3 regions of the Pseudoalteromonas sp. Cn5-37 genome follow, and region 3 is predicted to be linked to each of the others. Evidence: predicted binding sites of a transcription regulator. Region 3 holds the regulator's gene; each other region holds the start of a gene.
What was found. Region 3 encodes sigma-54, which starts transcription at its own class of promoters, with help from an activator protein. Its sites were predicted from a motif close to GTTGGCACGNNNNTNGNNT; they were not measured.
Positions count from the first base shown of each region.

Region 1: a site for sigma-54 is predicted at 1,341-1,359, ahead of L1266_RS14915 (BON domain-containing protein). Genes of this name have one in related genera too.
Region 2: a site for sigma-54 is predicted at 4,268-4,286, ahead of glnA (glutamate--ammonia ligase). Genes of this name have one in related genera too.

Region 1 covers NZ_JAKGBA010000014.1:3,520-13,872, reverse strand. Annotated here, with positions in the region: gene L1266_RS14930 (methyl-accepting chemotaxis protein) at 1-74, shown strand, start outside; gene L1266_RS14925 (hypothetical protein) at 59-268, opposite strand; gene L1266_RS14920 (YqaE/Pmp3 family membrane protein) at 523-681, opposite strand; gene L1266_RS14915 (BON domain-containing protein) at 739-1,305, opposite strand; gene L1266_RS14910 (LiaF domain-containing protein) at 1,636-2,295, shown strand; gene L1266_RS14905 (VOC family protein) at 2,618-3,034, opposite strand; gene pmbA (metalloprotease PmbA) at 3,164-4,501, opposite strand; gene yjgA (ribosome biogenesis factor YjgA) at 4,639-5,160, shown strand; gene L1266_RS14890 (REP-associated tyrosine transposase) at 5,359-5,805, opposite strand; gene L1266_RS22300 (hypothetical protein) at 6,012-6,146, opposite strand; gene L1266_RS14885 (hypothetical protein) at 6,239-6,424, opposite strand; gene L1266_RS14880 (M13 family metallopeptidase) at 6,525-8,597, opposite strand; gene mutT (8-oxo-dGTP diphosphatase MutT) at 9,083-9,484, opposite strand; gene secA (preprotein translocase subunit SecA) at 9,547-10,353, opposite strand, start outside.
Region 2 covers NZ_JAKGBA010000010.1:35,071-45,423, forward strand. Annotated here, with positions in the region: gene L1266_RS13125 (MBL fold metallo-hydrolase) at 85-1,176, shown strand; gene L1266_RS13130 (BLUF domain-containing protein) at 1,192-1,617, opposite strand; gene typA (translational GTPase TypA) at 2,011-3,834, opposite strand; gene glnA (glutamate--ammonia ligase) at 4,342-5,748, shown strand; gene L1266_RS13145 (DUF4124 domain-containing protein) at 5,867-6,403, shown strand; gene glnL (nitrogen regulation protein NR(II)) at 6,484-7,554, shown strand; gene ntrC (nitrogen regulation protein NR(I)) at 7,573-8,958, shown strand; gene L1266_RS13160 (cyclic nucleotide-binding domain-containing protein) at 8,983-9,441, shown strand; gene L1266_RS13165 (hypothetical protein) at 9,438-10,100, opposite strand; gene L1266_RS13170 (hypothetical protein) at 10,158-10,353, opposite strand, start outside.
Region 3 covers NZ_JAKGBA010000023.1:24,188-34,540, forward strand. Annotated here, with positions in the region: gene L1266_RS17845 (MlaC/ttg2D family ABC transporter substrate-binding protein) at 1-488, opposite strand, end outside; gene mlaD (outer membrane lipid asymmetry maintenance protein MlaD) at 521-1,069, opposite strand; gene mlaE (lipid asymmetry maintenance ABC transporter permease subunit MlaE) at 1,083-1,862, opposite strand; gene L1266_RS17860 (ATP-binding cassette domain-containing protein) at 1,855-2,673, opposite strand; gene L1266_RS17865 (calcium/sodium antiporter) at 2,922-3,890, shown strand; gene L1266_RS17870 (KpsF/GutQ family sugar-phosphate isomerase) at 3,894-4,865, shown strand; gene kdsC (3-deoxy-manno-octulosonate-8-phosphatase KdsC) at 4,869-5,420, shown strand; gene lptC (LPS export ABC transporter periplasmic protein LptC) at 5,417-5,971, shown strand; gene lptA (lipopolysaccharide transport periplasmic protein LptA) at 5,961-6,482, shown strand; gene lptB (LPS export ABC transporter ATP-binding protein) at 6,479-7,204, shown strand; gene L1266_RS17895 (RNA polymerase factor sigma-54) at 7,311-8,807, shown strand; gene hpf (ribosome hibernation promoting factor) at 8,834-9,121, shown strand; gene ptsN (PTS IIA-like nitrogen regulatory protein PtsN) at 9,125-9,577, shown strand; gene rapZ (RNase adapter RapZ) at 9,578-10,353, shown strand, end outside.

The DNA of each region.
Region 1 (10,353 bases), on a different contig from region 3:
TGGCGGATGAAGCACGTGATTTGAATGAGTTAGCAGAGTCTCTAAATAAGACAGTAAATCAATTTAAGTTATAAAGATAAATTGCTGAAGTAGTTAAAAACCCGATGTCACCTGAAGATGACATCGGGTTTTTATCGTCAGCCTTCCCTGTTAATCGTGGCGCAACCGCTTTCGCGTGTTCCATAAATTCGTGCCACTGTTGCTTGTTCCATAAAGCAACTCCATTATTGGTCAATCCTTGTTTTGATTGCGTTTGTACTTGTTCCATATAGTCTCCTCCTTACGCTAGCTTCATCCGTTTGGGCTCCAAGCCTAAGCTTAATCCTTGCTGTCATCTCCATTCACCTTATCCATAAAGCGTTGCCATTGTGCGCTACTCCATAACGCCTTGTTACTTCCTTGTTGTCCTTTGTGCTTAGTTACATTATCCATACTGTAAACTCCTTGCGGTTTATCGTCCGTTACTCCTACAGCCCTTCCTTGCTGTGCTCCATTACCCATCCTTGTAGATTAATGCGGTGATTATCGCTTAGCGATGATATACACAGCATGAATCAAACCTGGAATATACCCTAATAGAGTTAAAAGAATATTAATCCAGAACTGCGCACCTAAACCTACCTGTAAAAATACGCCGAGAGGTGGAATTAAAACCGATAAAATAATACGTATTAAATCCATGACTCACTCCTTGAAAAAGATAAGCCCAGCCAAAGCTGGGCTATATAGGGCTTGCTATTATTCAGCAACAATCGTTAATTCATCGATTACTTTGCGAACATCTTCAGCGTTTTCAGCAATGCTTACCGCTAATTGCTTTTCTGCATCAGACTCAACAGTACCTTTTAGTGTTACTACACCGTTGTCGGTATCAACATCGATATCTGTACCACCTACTTCTGAGTTAAATAAATAACGTGTGGTGATTACAGTACTGATTTTTGCATCGGTTAAGTCGCTTTCTGCAGAATCAGCTTTGTCTGATTTCATGTGCTTAGCTTTCATGTTTTTAACAACCGTTAATTTGTTATCAACAGAGCTAACACCGTCTAGGCTAAGAACCAACTCTTCAGCAAGCTCTTTATCTAATTCGCTATCAACTTTACCTGTAAGTACAACCTTGCCATTCGTTACATCAGTGTTGATGTCAAAGTTGTTAAGGTTTGTGTTCATAAGAAGCACAGTTTCCGCCTTACCATCAATCCAAGCATCTTTACTTTCATTTTCCCAGCTGCTTGCCTGAGCTGACATGCTAGTTGCACCAATTACTAAAGCCGCAATCATAGATTTGTTAAAAGTGTTCATAATCTTTCTCCTTTTGATTAAAGACACTTTTACTAATGCGACTATGATGCCAACTATTTACTTGTTTATTTTCAGTGATTTAAAAATTCATTCAGCGATGATTTATATTCATTTCGGTAAAGATTTACAAGCTGCTCGGTAAGAAGTTCACGATGTTGCAAAAATAACCATTTAGTTGCTGATTTTATTAATCTGTGGTTAATTTAACGAAATTGCTTATTCGCCTAAAAAGACAACCTCATGATTTATATAGAAATAAAATCTGGCCTAAGCTTTGCTTTGTAATTAATAACTAAAGAATCACCTTTAAAATCACAACAGGGAACTACCATGGCCGTTAAACTTGAAGATCGCCCAATCGATCAAGTAAGAGAAGAAGTCATTGATCAACTCATTTATAACTACAGTCATGCTGTTATTTCAGCCGAAGCATTTGAACGCCGCCTAGATCAAGCAATGGCAGCTACCAGCAACGAAGTACTGATTGAACTGGTTGCTGATTTAGATCTGAAAGCGGATATTGACTACAAGTCGCATAAGCATGCGCAATTTAAACCTCACTACAGCCACAGCAGCGACAACGAAAGCCTGCAGCTACGCAGTATTCTGGGCTCAAATGAGCGCAGCGGCCAATGGGTAGTACCAAAAGAAATTCACCTAACAAACTGCTTAGGTTCAATTGAACTCGACTTTAGCGAAGCGATTTTCCAACATCAGCATGTCACTATTTACGTGAACTGTATTTTAGGTAACGATGAAATCTACGTGCCAGAACATGTAAATGTGGTATCTAAATTATTTAGCGTGATTGGTAGTGTAGAGAATAAATCAGTTGCCTTAAACAAAGGCCAAGGCCCAACCATCACTATTGAAGGTAATGTATGGCTAGGCTCAGTCGAGATTTCAGTTAAACGTACCATGAAAGAAAAGTTCATCAGCTTCGCCAACAGCCTAAAAGCCAGTTGGAAAGAGATGAATAAGATGCAGTAAAGTTACGAGGTGCGGTTATGCAATGTAAGTCGTCATTTATGGCGACAAGATATTACATACGTTTCATCAATGACGCGCTAAAGCACGACCTACAAGAATGCGCGCGAAATAAATTTCACGCCTACATCAAACGTGGGAACGGCTTTAGCCGTGAATAAAGTAAAGCTGTTCGGCGTTAAAACGCCTCCTACATCACATTTTACGTCGTAGGCGTCACGCTTGCTTGGCGCGTCTTATATGCAACGCCATTCCATCAACCTATGTCTGACCTACAAACAACACTGCTCGGCTCAAAACTGACAGCTGAAAGCTGACAGCTCCCTCACAAGTCATTATTCCTTTCACTTGGAATATCACTAAAATACTCTACAAACTCAACTTCAAAACCTGCAGGGTCGATGAAATATACATTTTTACGGTAAGGGTTTTCTGGGCCGTGTTTATCAACTTCATAACCAGCCGAAACCAGGCGTTCAACTACTGCATTAATATCGTTTGTCACATAGGCAAAATGAGCAAGGCCTACTTGGTGGCCGGCTAAATCACGGTTTTCAGCTTCACCGTTATCGCTTAATGCAAGATATTGGTAATCATCACCAAAGTGCAGCCATTTACGCGGTTTGCCCGACCATTTGCTGTCACCTTGGCTTCGCACACGCCAGTGCGGGAATGCGGCTTTATAAAAGTGCAGCATGGCATCAACATTACTTACAACAAGGTTTACGTGCTCTAAATACATGGTAGTTTTCCTTTTTATTTTTAAACTGCCACCAAGATAAAACCTCAAGTTAAGTTTAGGTAAAGCGTTTTTTCAAATAAAAAAGCCCCACAAACGTGAGGCTTCAAAAATTGAGTAGTTATTGATGAATCAGCTACCAGCAACCTGCATTTGTTCAATCAATACAGAGCCTGTTTGAATACCACCACGACGCTCGATATCGCCACCTAAGCCCACAACGGCCTTAAACATATCTTTTAAGTTACCAGCAATTGTGATTTCACTGACTGGGTATTGGATTTCACCATTCTCAACCCAGAAGCCAGCTGCGCCACGTGAGTAATCGCCCGTTACCGTGTTCACACCTTGGCCCATAAGTTCAGTTACTAATAAGCCTGTGCCCATGGTTTTTAATAGCGCTTTTAAATCGGCATGGGTTTGTTCAACTAGCCAGTTATGAATACCACCAGCATGACCCGTTGGTGCCATAGACAGTTTGCGTGCCGCATAGCTTGCTAATAGGTATGTTTGCAGTTCACCACCTTGAATAATTTCACGGTCTACAGTTTTTAAACCTTCAGCATCAAACGGTGAAGACGCTAAACCTTTTAATAAATGCGGGCGCTCAGAGATATTCACACAATCGCTGAATACTTTTGTACCTAAACTATCAAGCAAGAAGCTTGATTTACGATAAAGCGCACCGCCACCAATCGCCGACACTAAATGGCCGAATAATGAGTTCGCAATATCAGCTCTAAAGATTACAGGCACTTTCATAGTGCCGAGCTTTTGGCTATTCAGTTTAGCCAAGGTTTCAGTTGCTGCTTCAAGGCCCACTTTTGCAGCGTCATTTAAATCATCTTTATGGCGCGCGATAGTGTAAGCCGAGTCGCGCTGCATTTGCTCGCCATCTTTACCAATCACCATCGTGCTAATGCTATGACGCGTACGCGGGTAACCTGCAATCATGCCATGGCTGTTACCATAAACACGTAAACCTTGATGAGAAGAAAAACTCGCACCATCTGAGTTTACAATGCGCTCATCGGCGTTCAACGCCGCTTGCTCTGCTTGATGACAAAACTCAACACCTTGCTCTGGGCTAACTTCCCACGGGTGGTATAAATCTAAATCTTGCGGCGCAAATTCAAGTAACTCTTTATCAGCGATACCATTAAATGGGTCGTCAGAGGTGAACTTTGCAATATCAATGGCTTTTTCGACCACTGTACGTAATGTTTTTGGGTTTAAGTCAGCCGTTGAAGCAGACCCTTTGTTATTACCCACATAAACACTGATACCTAAGCCACCGTCTTGGTTAAACTCTATTGTTTCAACTTCGCCCATGCGCGTACTGACAGACAAACCTGACGTGCTCGACATCGCCGCTTCGGCTGCTGTTGCACCCAATTTTTTTGCATGCTCTAGCACTTCGCTTACTGCGTCTTTCACTTCAGAAATGTGTTGATAAATAGGATCTTTCATCTTGTGTGTCCTAGGTTCTGATATTTTTTATAGTGTAACGAATGCTAACACACTGCGAGACCTGCATCAGCTAATATTAATCATTAACTAAATGGCGTATAATAGCGAATAGTTAAGTTTACTGAATGAGCATCCTTATGGCGAAGAAGAAAAAGCCACTTATCGAAGAAGAAATTATTTACGTATCAAAAAGCGAATTAAAACGTGAAGCCATGCAATATCATGGTCTGGGTGCTGAAATTGCAAAAATGCCGAAAAAGCAACGCGATCGTTTACCGCTTAATCACGATTTAAAAGAAGCCCTTGTTGTTTCTGATAAAGTAAGTGATAAGAGCGATGCTTACCGTCGTAACTTAAACTACATCGCAAAAGTATTACGTACCACAGAAAACGTTGATGAAATCCAAGCGATGATCGACATCATGCTTAATAAAAACAATCAAGCCGATGTTTTGATGAACAAAATCGAAACCCTGCGTGATGATTTAATTAAACAAGGTGACGACCTGATCAATTCAACAATTGATCAATACCCTTCTCTTGAGCGTCAAAAAATGCGCCAATTAGTGCGCAGCGCCGCAAAAGAAGTAAAAGCAGAAAAACCAGCAAAGAATTACAAAGAATTATTCCAGTATCTAAAAGATGCGATTATGCTTTGATTTCTTCGCGCGAAATAAATTTCACGCCTACATCAAACCGTAGGCGTCACGCTTGCTTAGCGCGACTTGAACATCACACAATACAAAAACATCGCGCGAAATAAATTTCACGCCTACATCAAACGTAGGCGTCACGCTTGCTTGGCGCATCTTAAACATCACACAATACAAAAACACCGCGCGAAATAAATTTCACGCCTACAACCAAATACAATTCCAAAACGGGTAATCGCCAACGTGTTTAACTAATCTTGCGCGTAGAGGGTTTGCGACTACATATCGAGCTTGATGTATTAGGTCGTTTTCATCTCTGATTTGATGATCATAAAAATTACTTTGCCAGACTACGACTTTACGCCCCTTCCTCTTACGAATAGACATGGTCACCATGCTTTTATACAGCTTAATTACTGCTGATAAGTTTTGCTGAGAGCGAAGTTGAAATATCCAATGTAAATGGTCAGGCATGAGGACAAAGCAGATTGTCTCTACTTTATCTTCTAAATAGTAAATTGCTTTGGCAGCATCAACTGCATATAGGTAGTTGGCAAATATGGGTACTCGATTCTCACAACAAAGAGTTACTGAATAATAGCAATTTGAATGTGAGGTACGCCCTTTAAGCCTCTTCCTTGACGAAAACATAAACCTATCAATCCTGAAGGTAAAACCTGATCTTAGAACTTAAAAACACACCTAGCCAATTTACACCAAAAATGTTTGAACCTCACAATACACAACCATCGCGCGAAATAAATTTCACGCCTACATCAAACCGTAGGCGTCACGCTTGCTTGGCGCGTTTTAAACACCACACAAAACGCAACCACCGCGCGAAATAAATTTCACGCCTACATCAAACCGTAGGCGTCACGCTTGCTTGGCGCGTATTGAACATCAAACAATACTCGACCATCGCGCGAAATAAATTTCACGCCTACATCAACCGTAGGCGTCACGCTTGCTTGGCGCGTTTTAAACACCACACAACACGCAACCACCGCGCGAAATAAATTTCACGCCTACATCAAACATAGGCGTCACGCTTGCTTGGCGCGTATTGAACATCACGCAATACTCAACCATCGCGCGAAATAAATTTCACGCCTACAACACCGTAGGCGTCACGCTTGCTTGGCGCGTGTTGAACACCACTTAATACACAACCATCGCGCGAAATAAATTTCACGCCTACAACACCGTAGGCGTCACGCTTGCTTGGCGCGTGTTGAACACCACTTAATACACAACCATCGCGTGACATAAATTTCACGTCTACATCAAATGTCGGCTTAAAGCTGACAGCTCCAAACAAAAAAGGCTCTGAGCGTTCACTCAGAGCCTTTTTTAAAATCGATAATCAATTACCAGATTTTTACGCGATCTTCTGGTTTGATATACATTTTGTCACCTTCTTTCACATCAAATGCCTGATAGAATTCTGGCATGTTTGAAAGAATACCGATTACGCGGTAATGGCTTGGTGAATGAGGGTCTGTCATTAGGCGGTTACGTAACTCTTCGTCACGATATTTACGACGCCAAATTTGCGACCAACCCATGAAGAAACGCTGATCACCTGTGTAACCATCAATAATAGGCGCTTTTTCATCACCAAGTGATAACTGGTATGCTGTATAAGCAACTGTTAAGCCACCTAAGTCACCAATGTTTTCACCTAATGTAAGCTGACCATTTACGCTAGCATCTTCAAATGGTTTGTACTCGTTATATTGAGCAACTAGCTGACCCGTGCGCTCTTCAAACTGTTTAAGGTCTGATTCGCTCCACCAGTTACGTAAGTTACCGTCACCATCGTACTTCGCGCCTTGATCATCAAAACCGTGACCTAATTCGTGGCCGATTACCGCACCGATTGCACCGTAGTTAACAGCATCGTCAGCTTCTAGGTTAAAGAATGGCGGTTGTAAGATAGCCGCAGGGAATACGATTTCGTTGTTCACAGGATTATAGTAAGCGTTTACTGTTTGAGGTGTCATGTGCCACTCTGAACGGTCAACTGGCTTACCTAGTTTTGCAGTCATGTCTGCATATTCCCACTCGCTGTGGCGAATGTAGTTACCTACTAAGTCATCACCTTTAACTTCAAGTGCTGAGTAATCTTTCCATTTATCTGGGTAACCGATTTTTGGTGTGAACTTATCAAGCTTTTCTTTAGCCGCAATTTTTGTTTCAGGGCTCATCCACTCAAGGTTTTCAATCGCAACTGCATAACCTTTGATTACGTTATCTACTAACTCTTCCATGCGCGCTTTCGCTTCAGGCGGGAAGTTTTCTTTAACGTATACTTTACCTAGAATTTCACCTAGTACACCGTTTGATGCATCAACCGCTTTTTTCCAAAGTGGAGATTGCTCTGTAACACCGCGAAGTGTTGTGCTGTAGAAATCAAAGTTAAGGTCTACTAGCTCTTTATCTAATAGGTGAGCATAGTTGCTAACAAAGTGGAACTTAAGGTAGTTCTGCCACGTTGCTAAGTCTGTATCGTTGTAGATACCAGCAAATTTTTCTAGGTAGCTAGGTTGGCGAATGATTACATCATCAATTTTGATACCTGATGCATCAAGGTAAGCTGCAAAGTCAAAGTCGCCTGTAAGTTTGTTTGCATCTGCAATGCTCATCTTATTGTAAGATTTAGTTGCATCACGGCTTTCAACACGGCTCCACTGTGCATCAGCAATGCTTGTTTCAAGATCGATAATTGCTTTAGCCGCAGACTCTGCATCAGCAACACCGGCCTTGCTTAAGATAGCTGTTACGTATGCTTGGTAAGCTTCACGAATTTTTGTGAATTTTTCTTCATCTTTTAAGTAGTAGTCGCGATCTGGCAAACCTAAACCAGACTGATAAACATACATCGCGTTTTCGCTAGAGTTTTTCGCGTCGTTGTTTACGTACCAACCAAACGGTAAACTACCACCTTTAATGCGAAGTTCAGCCATTAAAGCAACAAGATCTGACTTGTTTTTCACTGCATCAACGCTTTCTAGCACTGGTGTTAATGGCTTGATACCTGCCGCTTCACGACCTGCTTCGTCCATGTAGCTGTTGTAGAATGCAGCTAATTTAGCTTCATCAGAGCCTGGCTTAACGTCTTTATTTGCCGCTGCTTTTTCTAGCACTTCTTTCATCGCTTTTTGCGAATCATCGTAAAGCTGAGTGAATGAACCGTAGTTTGATTTATCACCTGGAATTTCTGTTTTCTCTAACCATTCGCCGTTTACGTGATAGTAAAAGTCATCTTGTGCGCGAACAGATTTGTCCATGTTCGCCAGTTCAATGCCAGAGTTTAAAGGTGCTTTTGCTTCAGTGACGGTCGCAGTTGCTGGTGCTTTAGTTTCTTGTTCTTTTTCACCACAACCAACAAGACCGAGCGCAAGTGCAATACTTGCCGCGGTAAGTGTTACTTTTTTCATGAGGTTCCCGTACCAATTTAATTTATAAAGTATTTATCGAAAAACGAGTAAACCATACCAACAGTTAGTTTTTCGCTGTTTCCATAATAAACCTCTCGAGCAAAACAACAAAATCGAATATGTAACAATTCTTATCAAAACAAGATAAGCCGCATTTTTGAGCGATGAGAGTGGGAGGTTAAGTGGTTAGTGGTTGCATTGTAGGCGCGATTTTATATCGCGCAATGTTTCTATGACTCACAAAGAGGATAAGAGGCGCTGCGCTTAAGAGAATACAAAAAAGCATTATTATCACTTCCTCATTCTTTTCTCATTCACTGCTCTTTGTGCAATTTTTTCACGCGAAATAAATTTCACGCCTACATCAATCGTAGGCGTCACGCTTGCTTGGCGCGTCTTACATTCAACACCAAGATTGCAAATTAATAAAGAACCCGCAAACAACACCGCTCGGCCAGAAACTGACAGCTGAAAGCTGACGGCTGTTACTGCTTGTACTTCTGTTTTATCTTTTCGATGATCTCAACATTGGCGGCTGGGAAGCTGTATTCATCAAGCTCGCTAAGTGCGACCCATTTGCCTTGTTGGCCTTCTGCGCCATGGGCTGTGCCTGTGAAATCATCAACAATGTGCACATCTAAGCGTACGCATTTATCACCGTAGTCATGTTCGATAACCATTAGCTCTTCACTGCCATTTACGGTTAGGTTTACTTCTTCTAATAGCTCGCGCTGTAGCGCAGTAAATACGCTTTCGCCCTGCTCTACTTTACCACCTGGGAATTCCCATAAGCCGCCTTGGTGTTTGTCGTCTGGGCGTTTACAAATAAATAATTGCTGATCTTTATAAATAACACCAACTGCAACATGCACTACTTTTTTAGTCATTTGTTGTTTCCTTAATCATAAAAAAAGCGACGCAAGCGTCGCTTTTTATCACCGTGTTTTGGTTATTTTAATTTACCGCAACACTGCTTATATTTATTACCTGAACCACAAGGACACGGCTCGTTACGGCCTACTTTAGGTTCTGCGCGTTGTGTAACTACAGCACCTTCTGGTGTTTCGCCACCGATGTGCTCAGCTTCTTCGTGTTGGTATTCACGTGGCGCATTTTCGCTACGACGATGTTGCTCTTCAACTTTTTCAACATCTTCTTCAGCGCGAACTTGTACTTTACTTAAAATACCCACAACGTCGACTTTTAAGTTCTCAAGCATTTCAGAGAATAGCTCAAACGACTCGCGCTTGTACTCTTGCTTAGGATTCTTCTGTGCGTAACCACGTAAGTGGATACCTTGACGAAGGTGATCCATCGCTGCCAAGTGATCTTTCCAATGTTGGTCTAGGCTTTGTAGCATAATCGCTTTTTCGAATTGACGTAGTACAGACTCACCTACCATCTCTTCTTTTTGCTTGTATGCTTGCTCAACCGCTTCTTCGATACGCTCACGAAGCTTCTCTTCGTATAATTTGCTATCGTCAGCTAGCCATTGTGAAATTGGCAGCTCGATTAAGAAGTCTTGTTTTAAACGCTCTTCAAGACCTGGGATATCCCACATTTCAGCAAGGCTTTGCGGTGCAATGAATTGGTCAATCACACCATTTAACACATCGCCGCGAATTGCAGTGATAGTTTCTGAAATATCGCCTTCTTCAAGTAGCTCGTTACGTTGCGAGTAAACAACACGACGTTGGTCATTTGCTACATCATCGTACTCAAGTAATTGTTTACGAACGTCGAAGTTACGTGCTTC
Region 2 (10,353 bases), on a different contig from region 3:
GTGTAACCTCTTGTTACTTTTTAATGATTTATCTTAATTTTTATTTTGCTAAACTCACGGCAAAGAATAAAAAGTAAGCATAGTATGCATTTAAAAACACTCTCAACACTTATTGCAGCAGCACTTATAAGCGCATGTAGCAACTCGAATACAGTGAATGTTATTGCCGGTGAAGGCACTATAACCCCATTAAAAACTGAAGGTGACTTCGAAGGTCGCTACCACAACCTTTATCCGGGTGATAAAGAATACCCAACAACCTGTACAGACAATTGCTATGAACCATCAGAGCTACTTATATGTGATGACAGCAATTCTCAGTGCCAATATCAAGCTGAACAAATAGTTCCAGCAACAAATACAGGGTTTATAGTCCGTTGGTTAGGTCATGCAGGCTTTTATATTCAATCACCAAATGGTGAACAACTGTTGTTTGACCCTGTTAAAGATCAGTTTGACTCACCCGTAGACTTGGCCTTTAAACTTGCTGGTGGCAGTTATCGTAAGCCCGGATTTTGGCCTACTAAGTCAGAGCTCGAAGGTTTAAACGCGGTAATGTACTCACACATTCACTATGACCATTTTAATAAAGCAGATATCGAAGAAATTGGTAATGCTCCCCGCTATTTAGTGCCACTAGGCTTTGCAGATAATTTTCCGACTGGTGGCTTTAATATTTCAGAGATGGCGTGGTATGCAAGTACACAAATTAATGACCTAACGATTCATTCGGTGCCGGCCCATCATTTTAGCAGTCGCATTATGGTGCCTTTCATTTACGACGACCACAATAAAGACTTATGGAATGGTTGGTTACTTGAGCAAAATGGCAAGACCTTGTTTTTTGCTGGTGATACCGGTTACTCAAAACACTTTCAAGATATTAAGCAAAAATACGGCGAGATTGATGTGTGCTTAATGCCAATTGCTTCCTACTACCATGAAGAAGATGGTAAGTGGTATCGTTATGTTCATACTACACCTGAAGATGCATTAAACGCGGCAGAAGAGTTAAGCTGTAAAGTGATGATCCCATGGGGTTACGGCAACTCAAGCTGGCAAATGGGTGACCATTCAAGTCATTCGGCATTACTTAGGTTGTTAAATATGCAAAAGCAGATGAACAGCCAAGTTCCGGTTTATATAATGAACGAAGGAGAGCAAATCTCGCTTTAAAGGTACGGGCTAATATTAAATAACTTTATCCAGCATGGAGTCTCGCAAAGCAAGCATCAATTTGTGAGCACTTCCTGCTGACATTGCTAATGGATTAAAATCGCTAGTACCTGAGTATTTAATATTTAATGGCGTTGTTAATTTTGAATATGGTATGTACCCCATCGACCATTTTTCGAATTCCCGCTCTGCAATTTCGCAATAGTTCAGCATGATAATGTTGCGATGCCTTTTATCATTCAAAATACGATGATACGTTGCATTCACTGCTTTTCGCGATCCTTCAAGACATTGCATAAAATGAGTACTATTAAAACAAAGTAGCCCTGTTACATTACATTCAGCATTTTTCTTTTTCGCCTTTTCGAGAATATCCTCAATATCATTAGGCCCAAACCCATCGCTAATTTCACTTGTATAAATCAGTCTAACTAAATACATCTTACTCTCCTGCAAGTTGGATTTAGAAAAGATAGTACAGATGGGGGAGTTAGTAAAAAGTGGTTAGTGGTTAGTGGTTAGTGGTTAGTGGTTAGTGGTTAGTGGTTAGTGGTTAGAACAAAGTAAAATACATTCCTCAACAACAAGATTGTTTGTGTAATTACATAAAAAATAAAACCACCCTCTCGATCAACTGATATCTGACTTCTGAAATCTAACTTCTCGATTTTTTACGGCTGACGGCTGACGGCTGACGGCTGACGGCTGACGGCTGACGGCTGACGGCTGACGGCTGACGGCTGACGGCTGACGGCTGACGGCTAATCATTACAACAAAAAACCGCCGTATTTTTCAATACGGCGGCTTCTATTTTGCAAAACTAAAAGACGTTATTAGTCTTTAGCTGCGCGGCTCGCACGCTTACGCTCACTTTCAGTTAAGTGACGCTTACGAATACGGATGTTCTCAGGTGTTACTTCCACTAACTCGTCATCATCGATGAACTCAATCGCTTGTTCAAGCGTGTAGTTTAGTGGTGGAACAAGCGTTTGTGCTTCATCTGTACCCGATGCACGAACGTTTGTAAGTTGCTTACCTTTAAGCGCGTTTACAGTTAGGTCGTTGTCACGGCTGTGGATACCGATAACCATACCTTCGTAAACTTCAACACCGTGACCGATGAATAACTTACCACGGTCTTGTAAGTTGAATAATGCGTTAGTAAGTGCTTTACCAGTTGCGTTTGCAATCATTACACCATTCTTACGAGCACCGATAGTACCGCCTTTATGTGGACCGTAGTGATCGAATGTGTGGTAAAGAAGACCAGAACCAGACGTTAATGTCATGAATTCAGTTTGGAAACCAATTAAGCCACGGCTTGGGATCATAAAGTCCATACGTACACGGCCTTTACCATCTGGAGACATGTCTGTTAGTTCACCCTTACGAAGACCAATTTGTTCCATGATAGAACCTTGGTGCTCTTCTTGACAGTCGATTGTAAGTGTTTCGTATGGCTCTTCTTTTTGACCATCAACTTCACGAAGGATTACTTGTGGACGAGATACCGCAAGCTCGTAACCTTCACGACGCATGTTCTCGATTAAGATACCTAAGTGTAACTCACCACGACCAGAAACACGGAAGCTATCTGGGTTGTCAGTTTCTTCAACACGTAATGCAACGTTGTGAACAAGCTCAGCTTGTAAACGCTCAAGAATGTTACGTGACGTTACGAATTTACCTTCTTTACCAGCAAATGGTGATGTGTTTACAGAGAACGTCATTGTTACTGTAGGCTCATCAACGCTTAGTGGTGGTAATGCTTCAACGGTATTTACATCACAGATAGTGTCTGAGATTTTCAGCTCACCAAGACCAGTGATTGCAATGATGTCACCTGCGCCTGCAGATTCTGCTTCATGACGCTCAAGACCTAAGTAGCTCATTACTTGGCCAACTTTACCGTTACGCTTAGTACCGTCTGCGCTTACAACAGTAACCTGTTGGTTAGGACGAACAGTACCACGCTTGATACGACCTACACCGATAACACCGATGTATGAGTTGTAGTCAAGCTGAGAAATTTGCATTTGGAAAGCACCTTCAGGATCTGCATCCGGTGGAGATACTTCGTCAACGATCATCTGGAACATTGGTTCCATGTTATCTGATGGCTCGTCTAAATCCATTGTTGCCCAGCCGTTGATAGCTGATGCATAGATTACTTTAAAGTCTAACTGTTCGTCAGTTGCACCTAGGTTATCGAATAAATCGAAAACTTGGTCCATAACCCAGTCAGGACGTGCACCAGGTTTGTCGATTTTGTTGATAACAACAATCGGCGTTAAACCTTGTGCGAATGCTTTTTGCGTTACGAAACGCGTTTGCGGCATTGGACCTTCTTGAGCATCAACAAGTAGTAATACTGAGTCAGCCATCGAAAGTACACGTTCTACTTCACCACCGAAGTCGGCGTGTCCTGGGGTGTCTACGATATTGATATGGTAGTCGTTCCAAGAGATAGCTGTGTTCTTAGCTAAAATGGTAATACCACGTTCTTTCTCAATGTCGTTTGAGTCCATTACGCGCTCTTCGTTACCGCCGCGCGTTTCTAATGTGCCTGATTGCTCAAGCAGTTTATCAACCAAAGTTGTTTTACCGTGGTCAACGTGGGCGATAATCGCTATATTTCTTAACTTTTCGATGCTCATATTTTTTCTCAGAGAAATTGAATCTCATTGATCCTGCAAGATCTACGCAGTCACCTGCGTTTTCACCAGATGTCCCAGCATAGGATTTAAAAGGGCGCATATTATCCCTTAATAATGGCATGGATGAAAGTTTATCCAATATAAATTTATAAACTTTCTTCAGGCTTTTTATAAGTATCTGTTTTATAAATGACAAATTTATGAAAATTAAAGTGAATCTGAGCTCAAAACTGGCGAAATTTTAGTTTTTGAACCATATTTTGGCACTAAATCGTGTTCATAACCGAAAAATTGGCACGCTCAATAATTGTGCAAAACAAGGTCGCACTTTTTACGCACCAGAATGATCTTTTTACGCACCAACTTAGTGCAACGAAAGTTGACAAAACGAAGCCCTGTTCACTTTTTACAAGCCTAAACAAGGTGTTAAAAACATGGCACGAAACCAGCTTATATAAGCGAAAAGCAATAATGCAGCAAAAATAAAACCCAACAATTGGAGGACACATGTCACAATCGGTTTTAGATTTTATCAAAGAAAATGACGTTAAGTTCATTGATTTACGCTTTACTGATACCAAAGGTAAAGAACAGCATGTTTCTATTCCTCATCATCAAATTGATGAAGATTTCTTCGAAGACGGCAAAATGTTTGACGGTTCTTCAATTGCTGGCTGGAAAGGTATCAACGAATCAGACATGGTACTTATGCCTGTTCCTGAGTCTGCGAAAATGGACCCGTTTTCTGAAGAAGCTACACTAATCGTACGTTGTGACGTAGTTGAGCCTTCAACACTTCAAGGTTACGAGCGTGATCCACGTTCTGTTGCAAAACGCGCTGAAGAGTACATGCGCTCTACTGGTATTGCTGACACTGTATTATTCGGTCCAGAGCCAGAATTCTTCCTTTTTGATGACGTTAAATACAAATCAGACATGTCTGGTTCTATGTACAAAATCGATTCTGTAGAAGCTGCTTGGAACTCAGATAAAGATTACGAAGGTGGCAACATGGGTCACCGTCCAGGTGTTAAAGGCGGTTACTTCCCGTGTTCACCTGTTGATTCATCACATGACTGGCGTTCAGCAACTTGTTTAGTTCTTGAAGAACTAGGTCAAGTAGTAGAAGCTCACCACCACGAAGTAGCAACTGCAGGTCAAAATGAGATCGCAACTCGCTTCAATACAATGGTATTAAAAGCTGACGAAATCCAAGAGATGAAATATGTTATCCATAACATGGCTCACTTATACGGAAAAACAGCGACATTCATGCCTAAACCAATCGTAGGTGATAACGGTTCTGGTATGCACTGTCACCAATCTCTAGGTAAAGATGGCGTAAACATCTTCGCGGGTGACAAATACGCAGGTCTTTCTGAAGAAGCACTTTACTACATCGGTGGTATCATCAAGCACGCTAAAGCAATCAACGCATTCGCTAACGCGTCAACGAACTCATACAAGCGTTTAGTACCAGGCTTCGAAGCTCCTGTAATGCTTGCATACTCTGCACGTAACCGTTCTGCTTCAATCCGTATCCCAGTGGTACCGTCTGCAAAAGCACGTCGTATCGAAGTACGTTTCCCTGATCCAACAGCTAACCCATACTTAGCATTCTCTGCAATGCTTATGGCTGGCCTAGACGGTATCAAGAACAAGATCCACCCTGGCGATGCAATGGACAAAGATTTATACGATCTACCTGCTGAAGAAGCAGCTGAGATCCCACAAGTTGCATCTTCTTTACAAGAAGCACTTGCATCATTAGACGCAGACCGTGAGTTCTTAACTCAAGGTGGCGTATTCACTGATGACCTAATCGATGCATACATCGCGCTTAAGAGCCAAGAAGTTGAAAAACTTAACATGACAACTCACCCAGTTGAGTTCGAAATGTACTACAGCGTGTAATACACGCTGTATCAGAATTATCTAAAAGATAATAAATGTGTGTTCTCAAGCCCGCTCTGCGGGCTTTTTTAATGGTAATTGAGCGGGTTCTACTCTACAGTTTTAGTTAAGTGAAAAAATGCAGGGTCGCAGGGTGAAAAGCACAACCTTATTGGTATTATCGTTATTATTTGCAAGCTTTTTTGGTTATACAGCAGCACAAAAAGTCTATTCTTGGAAAGATGAGAATGGTGTATTAGTATTTTCTGATACTCCTCGCCCCGGTGCTACTGAGGTCAAGTTAAATACCCAAAACCTTACAATGCCTGCAGCTGATACCAGTATTCTTGATACTGCTCCAAGTGCAGTCCCTGTTAACTTTAAAGTGTCAATTGCAGCCCCCGCAAATGAAGAAACTGTGAGAGAAAATACAGGTTCTGTTTATGTTACTACACGAATCAGCCCCCGTTTTGAAACTGGTTTCAAAGTTCAATTACTCGTTGATGGTTCACCTCATGGCGCACCAAGTAATAGCACGACCTTTGCTCTAAGAGAGGTCTTTCGAGGCGAACACACATTACAAGCGAAACTTTTTGATGCAAATAATAAACTCGTTTCAGTTAGCCCAGTCAGCACTTTTTTCATGCACAGAACTTCAATTAATAACGGAAATTAGAATTTTCGACATGATGTCTCGCAAAGCAAAAAGACTATGCTAAGCTGCACTAAATTGAAACGCACTAAAATGGTGCAACCATGCTCAGAGATTTACATTTTAATTCTCAATTACTCGACAGTATTTGGAAAAATTTAAGTACTGCTGTTATTTTACTCGATCATGATTTTAAACTGGTTTACGCAAACGATAGCGCCAGTGAGCTTTTAGGTTTAGGCCCAAAACGTATCATCAACCAACCGTTCGACAACCTATTTAACTACCACTCGATAGATTTAAAACGTATTGCTCAGTATTCGTTGTTTGACGGTGTCGATTGCCACCAACATAGAGCTGACGTGGTGTTCGTCGATTCTCGCCATGCCAAGTTAACTATTAGCACACGCCGAATAAGTAGCAACGATGAAAATTATATCCTGTTCGAATGCCGCCAAATGGATGATGAAATTCGCCATGACCAAGCTTCGAATCAAATGCATCAATATCAAGCTGCCCGTAACCTTATTCGTGGTTTAGCACATGAAATTAAAAATCCTTTAGGTGGAATTCGCGGAGCGGCGCAATTATTGCAGTATGAGGTTGATCAGCAAGAACGTGATCAATGTGCCGAATTAATCATTGAACAAGCAGACCGTTTACGCGAGCTTGTCGACCGTTTACTTGGTCCGAATCAACTGCCACACAAATCCCATGGCAATATTCACCAAGCGTTAGAGTCGGTGATTAAACTGAGCATGTTAGACAACAATGCCAATATCACTTTAGTGAAAGACTATGATCCAAGTATACCGAGTGTATACATAGATCAGAGTAAAATTCAGCAAGTGGTACTGAACATTATTCGTAATGCACAACAGGCACTTGTTGATGGTGGCGAGATAAGAATAAAAACTCGCATCAATCATCAACACAGGCGCCCGGGTAAGGCACCGAAAAAAACCTTGCTGATCCAAATTTCGGATAACGGCCCAGGTATAGACAAGAGCTTACGTGAAACCTTGTTCTACCCAATGATCACCAACAAAGAAAATGGATCAGGGCTTGGTTTATCGATAGCGCAAACCTTGGTTGACCAACATGACGGCCACATTGATTGTGACAGTTGGCCAGGCCATACAGAATTTAATATCTATTTGCCTTTTACGGATTAATGGTTTTTTGGAGTAGTCATGAAAACAGTCTGGTTAGTTGATGATGATGCCTCAATTCGCTTTGTATTGGAAAAAGCGTTGGCACGTGCAGGATTTGACACTGAAAGCTATGCAAACGCACAAGATGTGCTTAACGCATTAAAGTTTAGCCAGCCCACGGTATTGGTATCTGATGTGCGTATGCCTGGCATGGACGGCATGGCGTTACTCGAAACAATTGCCGAGCAAAATCCTGGCTTACCTGTTATTATCATGACAGCTCACTCGGATTTAGATTCGGCGGTAAATGCCTTCCAAAAAGGGGCGTTTGAGTACCTCGCCAAACCGTTTGACTTAGACGAAGCCGTGGCACTGGTAGAAAGCGCCTGTCGTGCTAACTCAACGAAGAAAACTAAACGCAAACAAGCACCACAAACCAATGCGCATATCATAGGCGAAGCACCTGCAATGCAAGAGGTGTTTCGCGCGATCGGTAAATTATCAGCATCAAGTATGAGCGTGCTGATTAATGGTGAGTCAGGGACAGGTAAAGAGCTAGTTGCAAGCGCCCTGCATAACCACAGCCCACGCAAAGTAAACCAATTTATAGCACTGAATATGGCTGCCATTCCTAAAGAATTAGTTGAGTCAGAGTTATTTGGCCACGAAAAAGGCGCATTTACTGGAGCCGACAGCATTCGTAAAGGCCGTTTCGAACAGGCGAATGGTGGCACTTTATTTTTAGATGAAATTGGTGATATGCCACTCGACGTTCAAACACGTTTATTACGCGTGTTAGCCGATGGTGAGTTTTACCGCGTGGGCGGCCATCAAAGTATTAAAGTTGATGTACGTATTATTGCTGCAACGCACCAAAACCTCGAAGACTTGGTAAAACAAGGTAAGTTTCGTGACGACTTATTCCACCGCTTAAACGTAGTGCGTTTACGCTTACCCGCGCTGCGTGAGCGTACGGAAGATATTGAACGACTAGCACAACACTTTTTACATAAAAGTGCCAAAGAGCTGCAAGTTGACAGCAAAATTTTAAGCCCAAAAGCCACTGAGCAACTACGCCTATTTAACTGGCCAGGTAACGTGCGCCAATTAGAGAACACCTGTCGTTGGTTAACCGTTATGGCGCCGGGTGAACTTATAAGTGAACAAGATTTACCACCTGAAATCTTCGCAGTTACACCAATCGAGCAAGAAGGCGACTGGCTAGATGCATTTCAACAATGGCTTAACCTTGAGCTTAAACAAGGTAAAGAAAATATTTGGCCTGCCATTCAAGCACAACTCGAGACTCGCTTGATTAAAACTGCTCTTGCCAACTGCGCTGGGCACAAGCAAGAAGCCGCAGTGAAGATCGGCTGGGGTCGTAATACATTGACCCGCAAGCTAAAAGAGCGCAATATTAGCTAATTTCGCGCAACCCAATGTGAGTCAATGAATTTAATCGAGCACATTCCACTAATTAAACAAATGGAAATTATTAACAGATTACCATTTTTTAGAGAGTTCACATTAAGCGAACGACAAGTGTTATTAGAGTCATTCAGTCATTTGTATTTGGTCAAGCAAGGCCGCGCTGTTTTCAAACAATACGATACTGATAAACGACTTTATATTGTGCTAAGCGGCTCACTGATGGTGTTCAAACAAAGCCATTTACTCGAACTTGGTACCATTGAGCCCGGTGAATTTATCGGTGAAGGTGCTTTTATCAATAACCGCGAGCACAGTACCAGTGCGCGCGCAAAAGTTGATACCATTTTGTTAGCTATCACCCCTGAGGCACTTACCCGCTTGCCGAATGTGATCCGCGAGAAAATTAAAGATCGCATAATCGAAGGTATGAGTGAACGTATTACTAAGTTAAGCACTTACCTTGAGTCACGTAGCTAGTCCATATACACAATTTGAAATGAGCAATTTAACCAACTTGGGCTATTAACGCGAGCCGTGTAACGGTAGGTGTCTGATGGTTTCATACCAAAAGGGGTACTCACTTCTGGCGTTAAATGGCTGTAACTTTGCGAATAGTTTTTATAATAAATGACTAGGTGGCCGTATAAGTATTCCCAATCAAGAGTAACTTTACTACCGCCAGCAAGAGTAAAGTGAGCTTGCTTATCACTGAATGTAACAACAAGATCATTATACTTGTCTTCAACACATCCTGTGGTGAGTACACGAGCCGGCATAGTAAAATTAGTGGTAGTATTTTTAGCTTTTAAATAAAAGCCAATATTGCCATGATTGTAAAAGTGGTTGGCATCTGTGGTGTATTTGATTTCAACTTCATAACCCAATCCTTGCATAATTTCAGCAAGTTGCTCAGTTTCATGAGTGAGGATTTTATCACTCGATAACATTAAGGTTGCATCCGCAAACTCTCTTGGCACTGGGAGCTGAGTGTATTCATAGGGTAAGCTTTGCTTATTTAATGCTTGCTCTAATGATTGCAACTGCGACTGATCAAGATTTTCTGTGTATACGTAGACTGTAGCTTGCTGACAACCAGCCAAAATTAAAAATATGGCTGCCGAAATTATCCTTTTCATATTCTTTCTCACTTTAGATTACAAGTGTAGTCTAAAGTGAGAAAAACAATAAATCAATTAATTAAGATGTTTTTTTAGCCAACTATTAACACTTTGACGGGTATATAAAATATCTTTAAATAAACGGTGAGTTTGATGCTGAAGCAGTTTTTCTTTATTTGTTTCACCTGAACTTAACTGGCTATGATTATCATTAAAACGCGAAATTAACGCAAAACCTTGTTCTGACTTTTCAGGCTGAGATTTAATTGTT
Region 3 (10,353 bases):
CGCCAATCACCATCACGATCCTCGCGTACCTTAAAATCGATTTTAATATCTGGCTTACCCGGCTCAACAATTTTTGTTTTCACTACTACGACATCTTGGCCTTTGAAAGGCTGCGCAGGTGCGAACTCAACGCTTTGATTAGTGTACTGTGTAAACACGCCAGCGTAAGTGGCGATTAAATATTTTTGAAATACATCAATAAAGCGCTGCAACTCTTTAATTGCTTTCGCTTTTTCTTCTTTATCTTCGATAGCGCGCACCTTTGATACATGATTACCTAATACGCGCAATGCAGCATATTTGTAGTCTATGTAAGGCATCAGCTCTTCTTCAACGATAACGCGTAAATGCTCTTTATCTTTCGCAATTAGAGGCTGATCTTTAGAAATACGCGCAAACGTATGATCAGATACTTTACGCACCATTTTATAAGGATCTTTTAAATCAATATTTGCATCAGCTGCATTGACATTTAACGTCAACAGCATGCCCAAACATACTAAAAACTTCTTAAACATAATTATTCACTTCCTTGGTTGAATAAGAACTGACCTATCAATTCTTCTAAAACTAATGCTGATTTTGTGTCGGTAATGTAGTCACCATTGGCAAGAGCCTTACTTTCAACACCAAACAGCTCATCTAAGCCAGCATCTTGTTCATTAACTGTCACTTCATTGCCCATACAACGCTGCTCAGCAGATTCTGGGGCAATAACAGGGTTAATACCTAAATACTGTTCACCTAAAATACCTGACGTTAAAATAGAGATTGATGTGGTGTCTGAAAACTTACATAAGTAATTAGCATCAATCGCCATATTAACCACCGGCACAAACTCTTTTGGATGGATAAAAATAGATTCAACTCGACCAACAACCACACCACCTACTTTGATAGGCGCTCTTGCTTTTAAAGAACCAATATTCTCAAACTTTGCGTTAAGTTGGTAAGTTTCACCACTCCCACTAATGCCAGCATTCGCAACTTTAAATGCTAATAATGCAAATGCAGCGATACCAAGGGCTACAAAAAAGCCAACTAATATTTCTAATTTCCGTGAATTCATCTTAATACCCTAATTAGCTGGTAAACATTACCGCTGTTAAAATAAAGTCAAAACCTAATACTGCCAATGACGAGTGCACAACGGTTTCTGTTGTGGCCTTACTGATCCCCTCAGATGTAGGAACACAGTCATAGCCTTTGTAAAGTGCAATCCAAGTCACAATCATGGCGAATACAAAACTCTTAATCATGCCGTTCACAATATCTTGTTGAAACGACACTTGCGCTTGCATGATTGACCAGAAGCTTCCTGAGTCAACACCAAGCCAATCAACACCCACTAAATGAGCGCCAATAATAGCAACCGCAGAAAATATTAGTGCAAGCAATGGCATACTGATAAAACCAGCCCAAAAACGCGGTGCAATAATGCGTTTAAGTGGATCGATCGCCATCATTTCTAAACTTGATAATTGTTCAGTCGCTTTCATTAACCCAATTTCAGCAGTAAGCGCACTACCCGCGCGACCAGCAAACAGTAATGCTGTTACTACAGGGCCTAACTCACGTAATAAGCTCAATGCCACTAAGGGTCCTAAGCTATCTTCAGCACCATAGCCTACTAATACGGTGTAACCTTGCAGAGCGAGCACCATACCGATAAATAGGCCTGACACCATGATGATCAAAAGAGATTGCGAGCCCACCATATATAATTGGCGAACAAGTAAAGGTGTGCCTTTTTTAAAGTTTGGCACATTAACGAGTGCACCAAACAGCATTTGAGTAGAACGACCAAGCGCGGCAAAGCGCCCTAGCGTTTTGTGACCTAACTTCTGGAATAGATCAAGCATTATGCACTCCTAGTAATTCATCATCATACGCAGGAGCTGGGAAATGGAATGGCACAGGGCCATCCGATAAACCATTTAAGAACTGTTGCACAAGCTCAGATTCATGGTTTTGCATTTGCTCAGGTGACCCTTCGCCTATCACTCCTTGATCAGCAATGATGATCACGTGGTCGGCAATACTCATTACTTCTGTTACATCATGAGTTACGATCAGTGATGATAAACCTAACACCTCATTCAGTGACTTAATAAGTTTAACAAGCACACCCATGGAAATAGGATCTTGACCAGCAAAAGGCTCATCATACATGATAAGTTCTGGATCAAGGGCAATTGAACGCGCTAAAGCAGCACGACGAGCCATACCACCCGAAAGCTCAGACGGCATTAAATCTTGTGCACCACGCAGGCCAACAGCTTGTAATTTCATTAAAACAACAAGGCGGATTAAATCTTCGCTAAGCTGAGTATGTTCGCGCAAAGGAAAGGCGATATTGTCAAACACTGACATATCGGTAAATAAAGCGCCGCTTTGAAACAGCATGCTCATTTTGGTACGGGCGGCGTAAAGTTCCTTGCGAGTCATGCTAGGAATGCTTTTGCCTTCAAATAAAATGTCACCAGAGTCAGGCTTCAGCTGACCGCCAATTAAGCGTAACATGGTGGTTTTACCAATGCCGCTCGGTCCCATGATAGCGGTAATCTTGCCTTTCGGAATGTTAAAACTCATATTTTTATATATGATTCTATCGCCCCGTGAAAAGGTTACATCCTTGATTTCTACTATTGATTGCGACAAGTCGCTCTCCATAACGTTTTTCACTAGTTTTGCCATTTTAAGGGTTTTTTAGTCAAGATGGAAAAAACAAATCGTAAAATTTTGTAATATTTTCTATCAATAAATTCTAAAGCTAGCTGTAAAGAGCTTAACGACACCTGAAATTTAGTTTCCTTACCAAGCACGCTTTATGCTTGCCAGCCCATTCTTTTACTTATACTTTCAGGCTCGCTTTTGTTACTATTTGCAGTCATCTGTATAAGTAATGTTGGCGTATCACAATGGTGACTTCTTTTGTCATTTTAATTATTGGCTTTGCTGCACTCGTCTGGAGTGCTGATCGGTTTGTTTATGGGGCGGCTGCACTGGCAAAAAATATGGGGATCCCCACCCTAATCATTGGTTTAACCGTTGTTGCTATGGGCTCATCTGCGCCTGAAATGATGGTATCTGCATCAGCGGCACTTGCCGGTAAAACAGATACTGCGGTAGGTAATGCGGTCGGCTCTAACATTACTAACATCTTACTTGTACTTGGTGTCACAGCTTTACTGCGCCCTCTTTCAGTATCTTCAATGACACTCAAACGCGAAATGCCGCTGGTACTGTTAATCTCAGTAGCCGCTTGGTATGTGTTCTCAGATAACTATTTTTCGTTCGCTGAAGGCATTGCATTGATGATTGCCTTTGCGGTGTTCATTGGTGGCTTAGTTATTGTGTCTCTGCGTGCTAAAAACCAAGATGACCCATTTGTCAGCGAAGCATGTGAAGATGTTCCGAACGATGTCAGCACTAAATCAGCCATATTTTGGTTAATCATCGGCATGATTTTATTACCAGTCAGTTCACACTTTTTAGTTGAATCAGCCGTTGATATCGCAAAATATTTTGGTCTATCAGACCTTGTAATAGGCTTAACCATAATTGCTATTGGCACCAGCTTACCAGAGCTGGCAGCCTGTATTGCAGGGGTATTAAAAAACGAAGACGATTTAGCGCTTGGTAATATCGTTGGCTCAAACATTTTCAATTTACTCGCCGTATTACCACTTGCGGGTATTATCAACCCATCAATTATTGACCCTTCTGCGGCAAACCGCGATGCACTTATCATGATTGCAGCAACCGTTGTATTGATTGCCATGTCATTGAACTTTAAAGGTGCTCGTCGTATCAATAGAGTAGAAGGTGGCTTACTGTTAGTCGCATTTATTGCATATCAGGGCTATATTTTCAGCCAAGTAGGATAATTAATGACACAACCTAGCTTTATCGCGCAGGGTAAGCGCGTACTCGAAATTGAAGCACAAGCTTTACAAGAAATTGAGCAATATATAAATCAAGATTTCGATAATGCTTGCCAATTAATGTTCCAATGTACAGGTCGTATTATTGTGATTGGTATGGGCAAGTCTGGCCATGTAGGTAATAAAATTGCTGCAACCCTTGCAAGTACTGGCACTCCGGCATTTTTTGTTCATCCTGGCGAAGCTAGCCACGGTGATTTAGGCATGATCACCCGCGACGATGTGGTGATGTGTATTTCAAATTCAGGTGAGACCAGCGAAGTACTCAGTATTATCCCTGTTATTAAGCGCATTGGCGCAAAAATGATTTCGTTAACAGGCAACCCAGACTCAACAATGGCAAAACTGTCTGATGTTCATGTGTGCATCAAAGTTAGCCAAGAAGCGTGTCCGTTAGGCCTTGCCCCAACGGCAAGCACCACTGCAACCTTGGTTATGGGCGATGCAATGGCGGTTGCGCTACTAGAAACCCGAGGTTTCACTGCCGACGATTTTGCACTTTCGCACCCTGGTGGCAGCTTAGGTAAACGTTTATTACTTACATTAGATGATGTGATGCACGCAGGCGACGCAACGCCAATCGTTAGCGAAACCCAAAGCATCAAAGATGCATTGATTGAAATGTCAGCCAAAGGCCTTGGTATGACCGCAGTGATTGGTGCAGATGAAAAGTTAGCCGGGTTATTCACTGATGGTGACTTACGCCGTATTTTAGAACAGCGCATCGATATCCATAACACGGCAATTAGCCAAGTGATGACCCGTTCATGCACAACGGCTCGCCCTGACATGCTTGCGGCTGAAGCTTTAAATATTATGGAGCATAAACGTATTAATGGTTTAATTGTGGTGGATCAAAGCAACACACCAATTGGTGCCCTTAATATGCAAGACTTATTAAAAGCAGGAGTTCTCTAAGCAATGACATTCGCCGAACTATACCAGCCCCTGAGCCCTGATGTGAGTCAGCGTGCTCAAAAAATAAAACTATTAATCTGTGATATTGATGGTGTTTTTTCTGATGGTCGAATTTATTTGGGTAATAATGGCGAAGAGCTTAAAGCATTCAATACTAAAGATGGTTTTGGTATTAAAGCACTCATTAATAGTGGCTTTGAAGTGGCAGTGATTACTGGCCGCCATTCACAAATAGTTCAGCAGCGAATGACTAGCCTAACAGTTCAGCACATTTATCAGGGACAAGAAGATAAGCTGATTGCTTATCAAGAGTTAAAGGATAAACTGGGGCTGACAGATGAACAGATTGCCTATATTGGTGATGATGGTCCAGACTTACCAGTTATGGAAAAAGTTGGCTTTGCTGTCGCAGTAAACGATGCACACCCGCTTATCAAGAAGCTGGCTCATTACACCACATTATTACCGGGTGGCTTTGGAGCCGTGCGTGAATTAACTGATTTACTGATGTTAGAAAACGGCAAGCCGTTAACTAGCGATGGTACCAGCGCATGAATATAGCCCGTATTTTACTGAGTATTGTTTTTGTCTGTTGCATGGTGTGGTTATGGTACCCGTACTTTAACCAGTCAACTGATACAATAACTAGTGAAGACGAGATCATCGCAACACCTGATTACACTGCCGTTGCTCTAAAGCAAACAGCTTATGACGAGCAAGGTAAAATTAGTCATAAAGTGGCAGCTGCAAAAATGGAGTTGTATCAACAATTAGGGTTTACCTTTTTTGAACAACCTATTTTTACTATTTATAGCGATCAGCAAGTTTGGCAAGTAAGAGCCAAAGAAGCTACTTTATACGAAAATGATCAGCTGATTTTTGAAGGGGATGTAGTTGCTAAAAACTTAACCCATAACGGTATGATCGAAGACATAAAAGCAGAAAATATTAATGTCGACATTGATAAAATGACGATGTTTTCAAAGCAACCTGTAACACTAACAGGACCGAATTTAAAAATTACCGGTAAAGGCTTAAAAGCCGATTTAAAAGCCGAAATTGTTGAGTTAACTAACCATACACGAACCATATACTATGACCAATAAACTGAAGAAATTACTCCTGATCCCAAGCTTATTAATTGCCTTTTCGGGCGCAGCTGCCGAGCAAACAGGCGCTCAAATTAGCATTAGCTCAGATCGCCAAGTCGGTAAACTAAAAGATGGCGTTGGCATATTCGAAGGTAACGTAGAGATCGTGCATGGTGATCGTCGCATTACAGCAGAGCGACTTGAGGCACATGGCGGTGACACCGAAGGTACAGTCGAATTAATTATCGCTACAGGCAAACCAGCTTACTTCGAAGAAAAGCAAGCTGATGGTACCGTGATGAGTGCCAGCGCCGAAGAAGTTCGTTATGATGTTGCGAAACGCTTCTTAACACTCAATGGCGAAGCTGAAGTCACTCAAGCGGGTCAAAAAGTAACGGCAAAAAGCATTACCTATGATATGGCTCAACAGCTGATCAGCGCAGAAAAAGACGAAAACTCAACAGATCGTGTACACACTATTTTAGTGCCTGTAGAAAATAAAAAAGACGATAAAGGCCAACCATGAGCACATTAAAAGCAGAGCTTTTAGCTAAAAGCTACAAAGGCCGCCAAGTGGTTAAAAATGTCGGTCTTGAAGTTGAAGCGGGCAGTATTGTTGGCTTGTTAGGGCCAAATGGTGCAGGTAAAACAACGACCTTCTATATGATTGTAGGCCTCGTACCAAGCGACAAAGGAAAAATAAGCATCGATGATAACGATATCACGCTTTTGCCAATGCACAGCCGTGCGCGCTTAGGTATTGGTTATCTACCACAAGAGTCGTCTATTTTTCGAAAATTAACAGTTTACCAAAACTTGATGGCCATATTAGAGACCCGCAAAGATCTTAACAAAACAACGCGCGAAGAGACGCTTAACAACTTATTAGATGAATTTAGCATTCAACATATTCGCGATAGCCAAGGTATGGCACTGTCAGGTGGTGAACGACGCCGCGTTGAAATTGCACGTGCATTAGCCGCTAATCCTAAATTTATCCTTTTAGATGAGCCTTTTGCTGGTGTTGATCCTATTTCGGTGTTAGATATAAAGAAAATTATTGAGCACCTAAAAAATCGTGGTATTGGTGTACTTATTACTGACCATAATGTTCGAGAAACCCTTGATGTTTGTGAAAAAGCCTACATTGTTTCTCATGGGGAGCTAATTGCATCAGGGACACCTGAGCACGTATTAGCTGACCAAACTGTACGTGATGTTTATCTAGGCGAGCAATTCAGGCTGTAACCATTACGCCACCGACTAGAGCATCTGCTAGACTTATACAATGACAATAAATCGATAACAGTGTCCTCACCGTTACCGATAACTTAAAAAGGATTGTTAGGGATACATGAGGCAATCATTACAGCTGCGCATGGGCCAGCAACTTACAATGACTCCACAACTGCAACAAGCCATTCGCTTGTTGCAGCTCAGTACATTGGATCTCCAGCAAGAAATTCAAGAAGCGCTTGATAGTAATCCTCTGCTTGAAGTGGAAGAAGCGGATTACAACGAAGAAAGCATCGGTAAGAATGAGCAAAAAGCGGAGTCTGACGATGTACAAGTCAGCGCGTCTGCCGACGAAGCACCTAGCGAATTCGAGCAAGAAAGCAGTGATGCTCTGAGTAAGGATACGGTTAGCGATGACTTAGCTATGGATGTTACGTGGGATGAGTACATGAGTGCCGCCCCATCAACATCGTCTGGGCCAATGCCTGAAGACGAGTCTATTTACCAAGGTGCTTCAACAGAAACACTGCAAGAATATTTAATGTGGCAACTACAGCTCACACCATTTAGTCCTACCGATGAAGCGATTGCCGTTGCCATCGTTGAAGCTATCGATGACTCAGGTATTTTAACGGTTAGCTGCGAAGATATTGTCGAAAGCTTTAATCAAAATAATGATGAAGAAGAAATCGAACTCGATGAAGTTGAAGCTGTCTTAAAAAGAATACAGTTATTCGATCCAGTTGGTATCGGCGCCCGAAGTTTACAAGAGTGCCTGTGTATACAACTTCGTCAATTCGATGCCAATACGCCATATTTAGCTGAAACTAAAATGGTTTTATCTGAGCATATCGAATTATTAGCAAGTCGCGACTATCGCACTTTAATGAAAAAGACTAAGCTTAAAGAAAACGAGCTTAAAGAAGTGATGACGCTCATTCACAGCTTAAATCCTAAGCCTGCGGATAGCATAGTACGCGAAGAATCTGAGTACGTCATACCCGATGTATCAGTGAAAAAAGTGAAAGGCCGCTGGGTAGTCGAGTTAAACCCAGATTGTATGCCAAAAATTAGAGTGAATAGCCAATATGCAGCGATGTCTCGCTCTGTTAAATCAAGTAGCGACAGCCAATTTATTCGTTCTCACTTACAAGAAGCAAAGTGGTTTATTAAGAGCTTAGAAAGCCGTAACGATACTTTACTAAAAGTGACCAACTGTATCGTGCAACAACAGCAAGCTTTCTTTGAACATGGCCCAGAAGCAATGAAGCCAATGGTGCTAAACGATGTCGCTGAAATGGTCGAAATGCATGAATCGACGATTTCTCGGGTTACAACACAAAAATATATGCATACCCCAAGGGGAATTTTTGAGTTGAAATATTTCTTCTCAAGCCATGTCAGCACCGAAAATGGTGGTGAGTGCTCTTCTACAGCAATTCGCGCTTTAATCAAGAAGTTAGTTGCTGCAGAAAACTCGGTTAAACCATTGAGTGATAGCAAAATTGCAGATATATTGGCTGAGCAAGGAATTAAAGTAGCTAGACGTACAATTGCAAAATATCGTGAGTCTCTAGCAATACCTCCGTCTAATCAGCGTAAAAGTCTGATTTAGACGTTTTACATAGAAGGAAAATGCTTATGCAACTAAATTTAACTGGTCGTCACGTAGAAGTCACTGATTCATTAAGAGACTATGTAAACACTAAGTTCGCAAAACTAGAAAGGCATTTTGATCATATTAATAATGTTCATGTCATTTTAGATGTAGAAAAATTAAGCCAAAAAGCAGAAGCAACTTTACATGTAAACGGAGGCGAGTTGTTCGCTTCTACAGAACATCAAGATATGTACGCAGCAATTGACTCATTGATCGATAAACTTGATCGCCAAGTCATTAAGCATAAAGAGAAATTAGCTCGACATTAAATTATGAAACTTAGTTCACTTACTAATCAGGACTGCAGCAAAGCTGCGGTCCTTTTTAATAGCAAAAAAAGAATTCTTGAGTATATTAGCGAGTTAGCTCACCAGCAGTTTCCTCATTTATCTCAACAAGATATCCTAGATGCTTTTCTGAACAGGGAAAAGTTAGGTAGTACAGGTATCGGCCGAGGAATAGCTATTCCCCACGGTCGAATGAGTGGTGCTGATGAACCTCATGCATTTATTATTGTCAGTGAATCTCCCATCAATTTTGATGCGATAGACAATCGTCCCGTTGATATTTTTGTGGCACTCATCGTACCAGATGGCGATTGCCAGTTGCACTTGAAGACCTTGTCAACAATTGCTGATAGACTTAAAGATAAAGATTTTTGTAAACAGTTGCGAAGTGCTACAAGCGATCAGCAACTATTTCAAGTAATTGCATCAGAGGCATAAATGGAATTAATAATTATCAGCGGTCGCTCAGGCTCGGGGAAATCGGTCGCTTTACGAGTTCTTGAAGACTTAGGCTACTACTGTGTTGATAATATTCCTGTCAACCTACTGCCTTCGCTCGTGCGAAGTGTTTCTGATAATTATGACAAAATTGCCGTCAGTATCGACGTACGTAACTTACCGAAAGAGCAGCAAGAGTTTAATGATATTCTTGAGTACCTGCCAGGTTTTGCTAACCCAACACTATTCTACCTAGATAGTGATGATCAAACCCTAATCAAGCGTTTTTCTGAAACTCGCCGTTTGCATCCATTATCGATTGATTCTTTACCGCTTGATCTTGCCATTAAACAAGAAAAAATCCTGCTTGATGTGCTGATCACCCGCGCTGACTTTATGATTGATACCACTGATTTGAGTGTTCATCAGTTAGCAGAATCAATTCGTGAAAAGATTTTAGGTAAGAAAGATAAAAAACTGATTATTACGTTTATGTCGTTTGGTTTTAAGCATGGCATTCCAAAAGAAGCTGACTACGTTTTTGATGCACGCTTTTTACCGAACCCACACTGGGAGCCTGATTTAAAGCCACTAACCGGCCTCGATCAGCCTGTCAGGGATTATTTAGCTAGCCACAGCATAGTGCAAAAGTTCACTTGGCAGATTCAAACCTTTGTACAGACTTGGTTGCCACATCTAGAGCGCAATAACCGCAGTTACCTAACCATTGCAATTGGTTGTACAGGAGGCCAACACCGTTCTGTTTACTTAGCGCA